2 regions of the Klebsiella planticola genome follow, and region 2 is predicted to be linked to the other one. Evidence: riboswitches for the same ligand, from Rfam matches in the RefSeq annotation. Region 2 holds a riboswitch; the other holds the start of a gene.
What was found. A riboswitch is a leader RNA that binds a small molecule or an ion and turns the genes downstream of it on or off. The one in region 2 is predicted to bind thiamine pyrophosphate.
Positions count from the first base shown of each region.

Region 1: it holds a riboswitch for thiamine pyrophosphate, as region 2 does, so the genes downstream of both, thiM (hydroxyethylthiazole kinase) here and MC50_RS21280 (TenA family protein) in region 2, are expected to answer to the same signal.

Region 1 covers NZ_CP026047.1:19,747-23,155, forward strand. Annotated here, with positions in the region: gene thiD (bifunctional hydroxymethylpyrimidine kinase/phosphomethylpyrimidine kinase) at 1-458, opposite strand, end outside; gene thiM (hydroxyethylthiazole kinase) at 455-1,231, opposite strand; TPP riboswitch at 1,266-1,362, opposite strand; gene MC50_RS00100 (universal stress protein) at 1,593-2,015, shown strand; gene MC50_RS00105 (LysR family transcriptional regulator) at 1,999-2,940, opposite strand; gene MC50_RS00110 (adenine deaminase) at 3,065-3,409, shown strand, end outside.
Region 2 covers NZ_CP026047.1:4,441,666-4,445,074, reverse strand. Annotated here, with positions in the region: gene MC50_RS21290 (porin family protein) at 1-46, opposite strand, end outside; gene MC50_RS21285 (BamA/TamA family outer membrane protein) at 64-1,191, opposite strand; TPP riboswitch at 1,485-1,586, shown strand; gene MC50_RS21280 (TenA family protein) at 1,653-2,345, shown strand; gene MC50_RS21275 (ABC transporter ATP-binding protein) at 2,342-3,070, shown strand; gene MC50_RS21270 (ABC transporter permease) at 3,067-3,409, shown strand, end outside.

The DNA of each region.
Region 1 (3,409 bases), 1.1 Mb from region 2:
TGCGCGTGCGGCGCATCCAGCAGCGCCGCCGCTTCCGGCAGATTCGGCGTGATCAGCGAAACCTGCGGCAGCAGGCGGGTGCGTAGCGTCGCCACCGCCGAAGCCGAGAGCAGCGGATCGCCGCTTTTCGCCAGCATGACCGTATCCAGGACCACGTTGCCAATCTGATAGCGCGCCAGACGCTCCGCCACGGCTTCCACGATATCCGTTTCCGCCAGCATGCCAATTTTGGTGGTATCGATACGGACGTCGCTGAATACCGAATCCAGCTGCGCGGCAACAAAATCCGGGTCGATGCGATAGACCGACTGCACGCCGCGGGTGTTTTGCGCCACCAGCGCGGTGATCACCGAACAACCATAGGCCCCGAGGGCAGAGAAGGTTTTCAGGTCGGCCTGGATCCCCGCGCCGCCGCTGGGGTCAGTACCGGCGATAGTCAGCGCATTAATTCGTTTCATCCGTTGTTCTCCCCGTACAGCGCATCAAGAAATGCCGGGGTAAAACTGCCCGGCCCTCTGCCGTGCGCCGCCGCGCCGCCCGCCTGTTTCATCAGGCCGCAGGCGGCAGCGACGTTTTCGAGGCGATCGCCAGGCATGGCGGTACTGGCCGCCACCACCGCCGAAAGCGCACAGCCGGTCCCCACAACCCGGGTCATCAGGCGATCGCCGCCGGTGACCGCACGCGTACGCTGGCCGTCGGTGACGTAATCCACTTCGCCGGTCACCGCGACAATGGTATTGATCTGCCGCGCCAGAGCCTGCGCGGCGGGCAGCGCCGCCGCCGCGGTATCGGTGGTATCGACCCCGCGTCCGCCGGCGCTCATTCCGGCCAGCGCCATAATCTCCGACGCGTTGCCGCGAATGGCGGCCGGTTGCAGGCTCAACAATTCATGGCAAAACGCGCTGCGCAGGGTTAACGCCCCGACCGCTACCGGATCCAGCGCCCACGGTTTGCCTGCGTTTTGCGCACTGAGCGCCGCGGCGCGCATCGCCTGCGCACGATCGACGGTTAAGGTTCCGACGTTAATCAACAGCGCATCCGCGAGCGCCGCAAACTGGCTCGCTTCCTGCGGATCAATCACCATCGCGGGCGAGGCGCCGACCGCCAGCAGGACGTTGGCAGTAAAGGTCTGTACCACATCATTAGTCATGCAGTGAACAAGGGGGGAATGACGGCGAAAAAGATGTTGCAGATGCGCAATATGCGCGGGATTGAGAGGCTCAGCTTGCATCGTTTGCTCCAGCCAGGCGATGAAGAAGCAACGACCCTTTGGTCTCTGACTTCCCTACGCTGGCATTATCCAGATCAGGTGGTACGGGTCTTTCTCAGCCTTCACCAGGAAGGGCACCCCGAGTCATCGAGAAGATATAAACGTTCTCTGCAGGCAGGTTACGGGAAGCCGACGCCTGACGCAAGCGCTCCGCCACGAAGGCCCCACGGTCTTCGGCAGCGGGTCTTCGTGGCATTAACCTTCATATCTCTTTACCGAACCGGCGCCCGCTCTCCCGCGCCATTTGCATTCCCACTGCGGCGGGCACAAAATGAACGTCAGGGAGCGACGTTCCCGGTCCCTCCACTCGTCGAGGTAGGCTATGCCCGTTTATCACCATGCCCTGGTGCTGATTAACAGCAGCCAGGACGGCGTTCCGCTGCTCCAGCATGCGGCCAGAATGGCGGAAGAGAACGCTATGCGCATCACCCTCGCCCATATCAGCACCGACTATCGGGCGCTGAATTACGTTTCCGACAGCCTGCTGAATGATGATGTATCTGAGGAGGTGCTCCAGGCGAAAGTACTGCTCAATGAGCTGGCGGCCAGCGTCTCGCTACCGGTGCAAACCCTGTCGCTGGTCACCACCCGCCGTTTTGCAGATGTTGAAGCCTGCGTAAACCAGCGGGGGATTGATCTGATTATCGCCGGGCATCACAACCGCCTGCTGGGAGTCATGGCATCTCATTCGCTGGAGTATATTAATCATCTGACGATAGACGTGCTGATCAGGCATCTGCCCTGAGCCGCGCGGACGACTCGCGTAGCGAATTGAGCAGCAGCGTAAAGCACTGCTCAATCAGCGGCGGCAGCGGCTGCGGTCCGCGCATTAACGCCACCGTCCGCGCCAGCGCCGGCTGCTGGAGCTGCGCGATTTTCAGCACCGGATCCTGCAGATGGGTGGTATACAGCTCAGGCAGAATGGCAATCGCCAGACGCGAGCGCACCAGGCCATACAGCGTTTCAATATAGTCCACCTGAAACCGCGTGTTCAGCGTCAGGCGATGGCTTTCCGCCAGCGCGCCCACCAGGCGCTGAATGTTCCCTTTCGAGAACACCGCAATATCGCGTCCGGCGAGAAGTTTCCACGGCAGGTGCGGCTGGTCTGCCAGCGGATCGTCACCGTGCAGCACCGCCACAAACGGATCTTCACGCAGCGGGTAGATCTGTAACGCGGCGGGTAGCGAGCTGTCGATGGCACCGATACCGAAATCAATCTGCCCGCTTTGCAGCTCACGCACCAGCGCATCATTGGTCTGATCGTGAAACTCGACCCGCAGCCGGGGAAAGGTTTGCGCCAGCACCTGCGGCAGAAGCGGAAAGAGCAGCGAGCTCACCGAGGGCACCAGACCGATACGCACGGTACCATCGCCGCCGGCCGCGACAATCTGCTCCATGTCATGAAACGCCAGCTGGGCCACGCTCAGCACGCGCCGGGCGTGCGGCAGAATGGCGGCGCCCAGTTCGGTCAACGTGACCGACGAGGCGGTGCGATTGACCAGCTTGCCGCCCAGCACCGTTTCGATTTGCCGCAAGGCACTGCTCAACGCCGGTTGGCTGATAGCCAGACGGTTGGCGGTATCGGTAAAATGACGCAGCTCCGCCAGGGTAACAAAGTACTGTAGCTGTTTAAGAGAAAGCGCAGGCAGGCGCTGCCACGGTTCGGTCATCTTATTCTTCGCTAAGGGTAATCGGGCAGAATAACCCGAGCTTATCGGGCGATAAATTTATTCATCTGGGCAAACGTTTGCTGTGCCCCTAGAGTACCCCCATTATCCTTGTGCCGGAGTTGTTATGTCCAGCAATGCTGAAAACCGCCGCCGCGCCGTCATGGCCGCCCGGGGCGAAATACCTTTTGACCTGTTGTTAACCGGGGCGCAGATAGTCGACATGGTCACTGGCGAAATCCGCGAAGCCGATGTCGGCATCACCGGCGAGATGATCGCCAGCGTGCACCCGCGCGGCAGCCGCGCCGATGCCCACCAACGCCATGCGCTGGATGGCGCCTACCTGTCGCCGGGGCTGATGGATACCCATGTCCATCTCGAGAGTTCCCACCTCCCTCCCGAACGCTACGCGGAAATTGTCCTCGCCCAGGGAACCACCGCGGTCTTCTGGGACCCGCATGAGCTGGCCAAC
Region 2 (3,409 bases):
TGCCCGACGTTAACAACAACGTAAGTACGATTTTAGTCCATCTCATTTTTTTCTCATCTGACCTTAAAGTCCGGAACCCACATTAAAATAAAGCGCCTGTTCATGTTCGCTGAAGGCGATATCAATCCCCGTCTGTAATCCATACTGGCGCGCTATCAGGTAGCGAAACCCGGTCCCCCACGCCACGTCGGTTTGCTCCCACAGAGAATGGGCTTCGTCAGCGGCGCTGCCGATACCGACAAACCCTTGTAGGATCCAGCGCGGCTGAAATTCCCAGGCAAGCTGAGTCTGCGCCGTACTGACATAATCGCCCTGATAGCGGTAACGAGAAATCCCGCGTAATTCGATATACGGGCGAGCCATTGGCGTCAGGCGCTTATCATGGTGGGTCAACGACTGGTAGTTGCCAGCCACGGCGAGCGTCAGCGTGCGGCTCAGAGGGATGTAGTATTTCCCATCTACAGAGAACTGATCGTAATGATAGTCGCCACCAAGCAATGAACGGAAAAATCGATACTCGCTTTGTACCGATAACCCCTTCTTAGGGTAGAAAAAATTATCCGTAGTGTCATATTCCGCCACCACGCCCAGCGCCGATGACGCGCTCTCCTGACCCAGCACCTGCTGCCAGACCCGATTAACGACCGGGTTATCGGCGGAAACCTCGGTTTTCGCATACACCTGAGAGGCGCCGACAAATATCGGCGTGTCGCCGACGCGAAACAGCAGTTTTTGCAGACCGCCATAGCCGCGGGTCTGCGAGTGGATAGCGGTATTTTTATTAAAACTGCTCAATACGTCGGAATAGATATCCAGTTTAATATTGGCGTAGCCCAGCAGCACCAGATAGCGAATACGGTCATTATTCCAGGTATGCCGGTGGCCGCCGCCGACAAACCAGGTCCCGTTCTGCGTTCCGCCGCCGCCAAAAGCGGTGATCGGCGGCGAAATAAAATTATCGCCATCCCGCGTCCCTTTACCGTGTAAAAAGAGACCAAACAGCCCCCCGCCATAGCCGACCGCCGGCTCGGTTATCGCCATCGGCACCGGCAGGAATCCGTACGGGTTATCCTGCAGATAGCGGCTCATATCCAGCATGCCATCTTCGGGATCGAACAGTTCGGCGCAAGCGGCGGGAAGGGAAAGTGGCACGAGGAGCGCCAGCAATATGGTCGGTAGCGAAAATGTCATGCACTCTCCGGCGTCGTGATGGGTTCTGAATGCCCATGTAGCTGAAGAATAATGGGTTTCATGGTAATAAAAAATATATCCTATGGTGCCATGAACGACCAATTTTCGGTCGGCGGTTTTTTTTAATTCTGGACAAATTAGCCAGCGAAAAGGGCATAGAAAGCCAATTATCCGCAGCAAAATTATGCCGGCGCTGAGTATTTAGTCACCTGGATGAGTGACAGTGTCACATAATCTGGCACGAATTCGCCCGCGGCCGGGATTGTAATCAAAAAGTGAATGCCGTATAACATGGCGCAACCGAGGGGTGTCCCGTGAGGGCTGAGATGGCGTAAGCCGAACCCTTTGAACCTGATCTGGGTCATGCCAGCGAAGGGACGGGTCGGCAATTTTGCCAGTTTACCGCCATTGCCTGTTCATACTTCCGCACACCCGGATCTCCCCCGCAATCAGGAGGTCCTGTGATTCTGCCGATCTTTACCCAGGGTATTTATGGTCGTCTGCGCCAGCAGGCGGGATGCGACTGGGAACAATACGTTGCCCATCCTTTTCTCCGCCAGCTTGCCGAGGGTACCCTGCCCGAACGCGCCTTCCGCCGCTATCTGACTCAGGACTACCTGTTCCTGATCCACTTTGCCCGTAGCTATGCCCTGTTGGTCAGCAAACTGCGCACGCTCCCGGAGATGCGCGCCGCGGCCGCCTCAATGAACGCGATTCTTGGCGAACTGCCGCTGCACGTCGGCTATTGCGCGGGCTGGGGGCTGGACGAAGCGACAATGGCCGCCGAAAGCGAAGCGCCGGAGACGGTGAACTATACCCGCTACGTGCTGGATATCGGTCACTCCGGCGATGCGCTCGATCTGCTGGTGGCGCTGATGCCCTGCGTGGCAGGCTATGCGGAAATCGGCCTCGGATTGCTCGACAATCCGGCCACCCGACTCACCGACAACCCCTATGCCTCCTGGATCCGTAACTACGGCGATGCGGGCTACCTTGACGGCGTCACGGCGGCAATCGATCTGCTGGAGCGCGTCTGGCAGCAGCGCGGCGCCGAATCGCGCGTCGCAGAGCTGAGCGCCATCTTCACCACGGCCACCCGTCTGGAAGCCAACTTCTGGCAGATGGGACTGAATGCCGCGGCGGTCGCTCAGTGACGGCTCCGACTATTGCGGTGCGGGAATTAAGCCTGCGCTTCGGCTCGCGGGTCATTTTTGACAAGTTGTCGTTTGATATTCCCGCTGGAGAGTGGGTTTCGCTGCTGGGAGCCAGCGGTGCCGGAAAAACCAGCCTGCTGCGAATTATCGCCGGACTGGCCGCCCCCACCCACGGTCAGATTCAGGCCAGCGACGGTCGCCCGCTGGCCCCTCGTCTGGCCTGGATGGGGCAAAAGGATCTGCTCTATCCGTGGCTAAGCGTGCGCGACAACGTGGCGCTTGGCGCCCGCCTGCGCGGAGAGCGCGTCGATCGGCAGCGGGTTGCGACGCTATTAGAGCAGGTGGGTCTCAGCCACTGCGCCGACGATCGTCCGGCGTCGCTCTCCGGCGGCATGCGTCAGCGGGCGGCGCTGGCGCGCACGCTGTATGAAGATCGGCCGATCGTGTTAATGGATGAGCCTTTTTCTGCGCTGGACACCCTCACCCGCACGCGTATCCAGACCCTGGCAGCGGAACTGTTGACTCAGCGTACGGTGGTGCTGATTACCCACGACCCGATGGAAGCCTGCCGGCTCAGCCATCGCCTGCTGGTGCTCTCGCCGCCGCCAGGCGGCATTGATGACTCCCATCATCTGACGGGGATACCGCCGCGGGCGCCGGACGATCCGGCGCTGCTGAAGGGACAAGCCGCGCTGCTGCAACAGCTGATGAGGGCCAACGGATGAGAGGGAAACTTTTCCGCGGCGGCGTCGTGTTCTGCGGCCTGCTGATATTTTGGTGGCTGCTCAGTCGCAGCGGTATCCCTGCATTCCTGCTGCCGTCGCCATCGGCGGTGGCTGCCGCCCTGTGGAACAACCGCAGCTGGCTGGGCTGGCACACGCTGGTTACCTTGAGCGAGATCCTCAGTGGCCTGACGCTCGGGGTGCTGCTCGGCGTGGTGTTGGCCCTGTGCATGATGATCTCGCCGCGCCTACAGCGCTGGCTGATGCCGCTGGTGCTGACCAGCCAGGCGATTCCGGTTTTCGCCCTCGCCCCGCTGCTGGTGCTGTGGTTTGGCTTCGGGA